DNA from 3 places in the Chromobacterium rhizoryzae genome. Region 2 is predicted to be linked to each of the others. Evidence: predicted binding sites of a transcription regulator. Region 2 holds the regulator's gene; each other region holds the start of a gene.

Region 1 (2,264 bases), 930 kb from region 2:
TATCATGCTGGACGCCATCAGCGACTGGGAGGCCGCCTGCGCGCCGATCAAGGCCTGCATGGACTGGTTCAGCTGCTGAATGCCGCCCACCTGGCTGATCTGCGCCATCTGGGCCGTCATCTGGCTGTTGTCCATCGGATTCATCGGGTCCTGGGAACGCATCTGGGCCACGAACAGCTTCAGAAAGGTGTTCTGAATGTCGCTGGCGCTGGAGCCCACCACGCCGGAATTGCTCTTGCTGCCGTTGACGCTGCTGTTCGGATTGGTCTGAGTCTGACTGTTCAACACGTCATAAGGATTTGCGCTAGCCATCGCCTAACTCCTCACTGGCCAAGCTGCAGCACTTTTTGCTGCAGCGTCTTGGCGGTATTCATGATTTCGACATTGTTCTGATAGGCGCGGGAGGCGGCGATCATGTCGGCCATCTCCTCCACCGGATTCACGTTCGGCATCGTCACATAGCCGCGCTGGTCGGCCAGCGGATTGCCCGGATCGTACTTGAGCCGCGGCGGAGTCTGGTCTTCGACCACCGCGGTCACGCGCACGCCGGCCACCTGCGGCTGCGCCGCCGTCACCGGAATCGCGGTGAACACCGCGTGACGCCCTTTGTAGGGCTCGCCGGTGGAGCTGGTCGAGCTTTCCGCGTTGGCGATATTGCTGGCCACCAGGCTGAGGCGCATCGATTGCGCCGACATCGCCGAACCGGAAATGGAAAACACATTGGACAAAGACATCAGCTATTGCCTCCCTGGCCCTGGATCGCCGAACTCAGGCCGCTGATCCGCTTGTTCAGAAAAGTCAGCGTCGACTGGAAGCGGACCGCGTTGTCGGCGAAAGCCGCCCGCTCCACATCCATGTCCACGGTGTTGCCGTCCACGCTGGGCTGCACCGCCGCGCGGTATTGCAGCGCGGCGCCGTTGCCCGCGCCGCCGGCCCCGGCTAGGTGGCGGGCATCGGTCAGATTCATCGCCAAACGACCCTGCGCATCGGTCTGCGCCTGCAAGGCCTTGCCGAAGTCGAAATCCACCGCTTTGTAGTTGGGGGTTTCGTCGTTGGCGATATTGCTGGCCAGCACCTCGGTGCGATAGGCCCGCAAATTCAGCGCTCGCTGCTGAAAGTCGAAATGTTTGGCGATTTTGTCTAGCATGTCAGCCTCCTTGAGGCGACCTTAAAGCAGGAAGCGTGCCAAGCCATACAGACACGCCAGCGCATTGATTTTTCTAGGCAATCCGTCAAACCCTCGGCCGCAACTGCCCAAACGGCAACAATGAGCGGCAAGATTTGCCGCCTCCGGCCCAAGCGACAGATTTTGCTTGCCGCACCGCGCAATTCGTGCCAAACCAACATAAGAACCATTGAAGACGCGTCCGGAATCGCCGACACTCAGACATTGGCCGGCGATGGCGGGCGGCTTTGAGAAAATAGAGAAGACAGGCGGGGGAAGAGGCATGCTGGAAGTACAACATTTAATCATCTCGCTGGCGGAACCATCGCATGTGCAAGCGCAGATCATCAGCAAGGCGCTGGGCGAGATGGGCATCTCCAAAGTGGAGATCCATCCCAACGGCGAAGCGCTGCTCAACCGCGCGCGCGAGTCGCGCCCCGACTTGGTGATCAGCGCCTACTATCTGCCCGACATGACCGGCCAGCAGTTGCTGCAGCAGATGCGCGAAAGCGCCGATCTCAGCGGCATGCCCTTCATTCTGGTCTCAAGCGAAACCAATCCGGAACGGCTGGAGCCCATCCGCCAGGCCGGCAGCCTGGGCATTCTGCCCAAGCCCTTCACCAGCGGCCAACTGGACGAGGTGCTGGCCAACGCGCTGGACTTCATCAATACCGAGAGCCTGGCCATGGAGGTGGACACGGATCTGGCCAACGTCCAGGTGTTGATCGTCGACGACAGCCAGACCTCGCGCCGCCATGTGCGCGCCGTGCTGGAGCGCCTGGGCTTCGAACACTTCACCGAAGCCGCCAGCGGCGCCGACGCGCTGCCCTTGCTGGAAAACGAAAGCTTCCAGCTGATCATCGTCGACTACCACATGCCCGGCATGGACGGCTGCGAGCTGGCGCGCCACATCCGTCAGAACAGCGCTCAGGGGCGAACGCCCATCCTGATGATCACCAGCGAGACCGACCACGACCGGCTGGCCGAGGTGGAGGCGGCCGGCGTCTCGGCCTGCTGCGACAAGCCCTTCTCCACCAACAAGCTCAGAGACACCATACGCGAACTGCTGCAGGAATACTGAGAGCCGGCTCCGAGCCGC
Region 2 (2,264 bases):
TCGGCCCCAACGGCGCCGGCAAGACCACCAGCTTCTACATGATCGTCGGCCTGATCGGCGCCGACGACGGCGAGATTCGCCTGGACGATCAGGTGATCACCCACTACCCCATCCACCAGCGCGCGCGCCTGGGCCTCGGCTATCTGCCGCAGGAAGCTTCCATCTTCCGCCGCATGACGGTGGAGGAGAACATCGCCGCCATCCTGGAAGTGTCCGGCCTCAAAGGCAAGGAACTGGACAAGGAACTGGACCTGCTGCTGGACGACCTCAATATCGGCCACCTGCGCGACAGCAGCGCGCTGTCGCTGTCCGGCGGCGAACGCCGCCGCGTGGAGATCGCCCGCGTGCTGGCCACCCGGCCGCGCTTCATCCTGCTGGACGAACCCTTCGCCGGCGTCGATCCGATCGCGGTGATCGACATCCAGAAAATCATCTCCTTCCTGAAGGAACGCGGCATCGGCGTGCTGATCACCGACCACAATGTGCGCGAAACCCTGCGCATCTGCGACCGCGCCTACATCATCAGCGAAGGCTCGGTGCTCGCCTCCGGCGAGCCGGAAGAACTGGTCAACAACGAGAAGGTGCGCGAAGTTTACCTTGGCGAACACTTCCACCTGTAAGCGATGAAACAGACACTTCAGCTCAAGGTATCGCAGCAGCTGACCCTGACGCCGCAGCTGCAGCAATCGATCAAGCTGCTGCAGATGTCCACCCTCGACCTGCAGACCGAAGTCGAGCGCTTCTTGCTGGACAATCCCTTGCTGGAGCGCGGCGACGAAGCGCCGCAGGGCGAAGCGCCGGACGCCGCCGCCCAGGAACCGGAGGCCCCGGCGGAAAGCCGCGACGACGCCTCCGGCGACGACGGCGAACGCGGCGCGGAGACCGGCGAACTGAGCGACTGGGGCAGCGGCGGACGCCGCGGCGACGGCGACGACGAGCTGGACCCGATGCTGAACGTGCCCTGTCCTATCAGCCTGCGCGAGCACCTGCTGGCGCAGTTGGGTGAAGTGGCGCTGCCTACGCGCGATCAGGCCATCGTCCAGCTGCTGATTGAAGAGCTGGACGACGACGGCTATCTGGGCCAGACGCTGGAAGACATCGCCAGCCACCTGCCGCTGGAACTGGAAATCGAGGCCGACGAGCTGATGATAGGCCTGCGCCTGCTGCAGCAGTTCGACCCGCCCGGCGTCGGCGCGCGCTCCTTGCCGGAAGCGCTGGCGCTGCAATTGCAGCGGCTGGACCCGGACGAGCCGCAGCGCGGCCTGGCGCTGGCCATCGTCCGCGACCACCTGGCCTTGCTGGGCAACCGCGACTACACCCGGCTGAAAAAACAGCTGGGCGTGGACGACGCCGCACTGCGCGCCGCCCAGGCGCTGATCGCCCGCCTCAACCCCCGCCCCACCGCCGGTTTCGGCGCCAGCGACACCCAGTACGTGATCCCCGACGTCTCGGTCAGAAAACGCAAGGGACGCTGGGTGGCCTCCCTCAACGGCGGCGCCGTGCCTCGCTTGCGCGTCAACCAGATGTACGCGCGACTGCTGGCGGAAAACCGCGGCGGCAACGGCGAAATGTCCTCGCGGCTGCAGGAGGCCAAATGGCTGGTGAAGAACATCCAGCAGCGATTTGACACTATCCTGAAAGTGGCGGAAGCTATCGTTGAACGGCAGCAATCGTTCTTTGAACACGGCGAAGTGGCCATGCGCCCGCTGATTCTGCGCGACATCGCGGACGAGCTGGGCCTGCATGAATCCACGGTGTCCCGGGTCACCACCCAGAAATACCTGCTCTGCCCGCGCGGCCTGTTCGAGCTCAAGTATTTCTTCGGCAGCGCGCTGGAAACCGACAGCGGCGGCGAGTGCTCCGCCACCGCGATCAAGGCCCACATCCGCAGCCTGATCGACGCCGAATCGCCGAGCAAACCGCTGTCCGACAGCGCCCTGGTCGAAGCGCTGGCCAAACAGGGAATACAAGTTGCCAGACGCACGATAGCCAAGTATCGTGAAGCCATGCAGATACCGCCGGTCAACCAGCGCAAGACGCTGTGACCCAGGCGGCGGAATACAGCGATCCGGCCGACCCGACCGGACTGTCAACACCAGAAGGAGCTAGGGTATGAACCTCAAAGTAACTGGACTGCATCTGGAAGTAACTCCCGCCCTGCGCGAATACGTTGAAACCAAAATGGAGCGCGTTACTCGACATGTCGACCATGTGATCGACATTTCCGTTACTCTGTCTGTTGATAAACTGGTGCAAAAGGCCGA
Region 3 (2,264 bases), 2.1 Mb from region 2:
CAAGCCGGCGACCGCGCCCGAGGCAATGCCCAGCACCGAAGGCTTTTTCTTGGTGAGCCATTCGGCGAACATCCAGGCCAGCGCGGCGGCGGCGGTGGCGAGCTGAGTGGTGACCATCGCCATGCCGGCGCGGCCGTCCGCCGCGGCGGCGGAGCCGGCGTTGAAGCCGAACCAGCCCACCCACAACATGGACGCGCCCACCAGGGTCAGCACCAGGTTATGCGGCGGCATCGCCTCCTTGCCGAAGCCGACGCGCTTGCCCAGCACCAAGGCGGTCACCAGGCCGGCGATACCGGCGTTGATGTGCACCACGGTGCCGCCGGCGAAGTCCAGCACGCCCTTGTCCGCCATCCAGCCGCCCGGCGCCCAGACCCAGTGAGCCACTGGCACGTAGACCAGCAAGGACCACAAGGCCATGAAGACCAGCATGGCGGAAAACTTCATCCGCTCGGCGAAGGCCCCGGTGATCAGCGCCGGAGTGATGATGGCGAAGGTCATCTGGAAGGTCATGAACACTGATTCAGGAATGGTGCCGGCCAGCGGGTGCACGGCCAGTTTGCCGGCCTCTTTGAGGTAAACCATGCCGTCCAGCATCACGCGGCTCAAATCGCCCAGATAGGGGCTGCCGACGGTGAAGGCCAGGCTGTAGCCGATGACCGCCCATAGCACCGTGATCAGCGCGGTGATGGCGAAGCTTTGCATCAGCGTCGCCAGCACGTTCTTTTTGCGCACCATGCCGCCATAGAACAGCGCCAGGCCGGGAATGGTCATGAACAGCACCAGGGCGGTGGAGATCAGCATCCAGGCGGTGTCGCCGGCGCTGATGCTCTTGGCGTCGGCAATCGCCGGACCCGCCGGTGCGGCGGCCAAGGCCAGCGGAGCCGCCAGGCTCAAGCCGGCGAGCTGAATGGTTGCGAGCAGTTTTTTCATTGTCGTTTCCCCTGTGTCTCTATCGCGGTTCAGACCGCGTCGGCGTCGGTTTCGCCGGTGCGGATACGCACCACTTGTTCCAAGTCGTAGACGAAGATCTTGCCGTCGCCGATCTTGCCGGTGCGGGCGGACTTTTCGATGGCTTCCACCACCTGATCCAGCAAAGCGTCGTCTATGGCGATCTCCAGCTTGACCTTGGGCAGGAAGTCCACCACGTATTCGGCGCCGCGATAGAGTTCGGTGTGTCCTTTTTGACGGCCGAAGCCTTTGACTTCGGTAACCGTGACCCCTTGCACGCCGATGGCGGACAAGGCTTCGCGGACTTCATCCAGCTTGAAGGGCTTGATGATGGCGGAAACGAGTTTCATGACTGCTCCTTAGGGTCTGATGATCCGGTGGCTTGAGATGAGCGCTGCTGTAGCGTCGATACGCATGAATCGTGCCAGGCCTGATTGGCGCAAAAGAAAACCCTAAGATCATGTTGCAACGCAAAAAAGGCCTGTACTGGCCGTTTTGGCACTTTCCCGGTGCATGGGGTCGTGGCGGGCCGCACTGATTTGGTGCCGCAAGCACTGTGGCGTCAGGGGAGGGGCCTGGCCGGATCGCTCTAGGCCGGGTGCGCGCCGGCGGGTGGCGGACTTGGCTTTTTGCTACACTCTGCACTGTTATCACTTACTCATAAGGAGCCGCGTCATGTTGAGCCAAAAGCTGTTTGAGGAAATCGGCAACAAGATCAGCGAAACCATCGCCGCCAGCCCGGCCAAGGACATCGAGAAAAACGTCAAAGCGATGATGGCCTCCACCTTTAGCAAGATGGATCTGGTGACGCGCGAGGAGTTCGACGTGCAGCAGGAGGTGCTGGTGCGCACCCGGGAGAAGCTGGCGCAGCTGGAGCTGAAGCTGGGGCGCCTGGAGGCGCAGGTATTCCCGGAGGAAACGCAGGCCGCGGTAGAAGCGCAATCAGAACTCGGCCACTCCTAGCGATATGACGCTGGCCGTGGTGGCAAGCCGGGCGCTGGCAGGGTTGGAAGCGCCCGAGGTCGCGGTGGAAGTGCATCTGGCCAACGGTTTGCCCGCATTCACCATTGTCGGCCTGCCTGACCTTGAGGTGAAGGAAAGCCGGGAGCGTGTGCGCGCGGCGATTTTAACCTCGGGTTTTGAGTTTCCGGCCCGGCGCATCACCGTCAACCTGGCTCCGGCCGATCTGCCCAAGGACTCCGGCCGTTTCGATCTGCCCATCGCCATCGGCATTCTGGCGGCCAGCGGACAGGTGCGTTGCCCCCGTTTGGCGGAGTATGAGATCGCGGGAGAACTGGCTTTGACCGGGGCCTTGC

The links. The regulator sigma-54, encoded in region 2, starts transcription at its own class of promoters, with help from an activator protein. The targets are predictions, from matches to a motif close to CTGGCACGCTTCATGCTT.
Region 1: a site for sigma-54 is predicted at 1,172-1,189, ahead of flgB (flagellar basal body rod protein FlgB). Genes of this name have one in related genera too.
Region 3: a site for sigma-54 is predicted at 1,359-1,376, ahead of glnK (P-II family nitrogen regulator). Genes of this name have one in related genera too.

Annotation. Positions count from the first base shown of each region.
Region 1 is NZ_CP066126.1:2,061,134-2,063,397, reverse strand. Features, by position in the region: gene JC616_RS09455 (flagellar hook assembly protein FlgD) at 1-312, opposite strand, end outside; gene flgC (flagellar basal body rod protein FlgC) at 324-734, opposite strand; gene flgB (flagellar basal body rod protein FlgB) at 734-1,147, opposite strand; gene JC616_RS09440 (response regulator) at 1,449-2,246, shown strand.
Region 2 is NZ_CP066126.1:1,134,821-1,137,084, reverse strand. Features, by position in the region: gene lptB (LPS export ABC transporter ATP-binding protein) at 1-620, shown strand, start outside; gene JC616_RS05160 (RNA polymerase factor sigma-54) at 624-2,045, shown strand; gene hpf (ribosome hibernation-promoting factor, HPF/YfiA family) at 2,113-2,264, shown strand, end outside.
Region 3 is NZ_CP066126.1:4,370,408-4,372,671, reverse strand. Features, by position in the region: gene JC616_RS19880 (ammonium transporter) at 1-930, opposite strand, end outside; gene glnK (P-II family nitrogen regulator) at 960-1,298, opposite strand; gene JC616_RS19870 (accessory factor UbiK family protein) at 1,624-1,911, shown strand; gene JC616_RS19865 (YifB family Mg chelatase-like AAA ATPase) at 1,916-2,264, shown strand, end outside.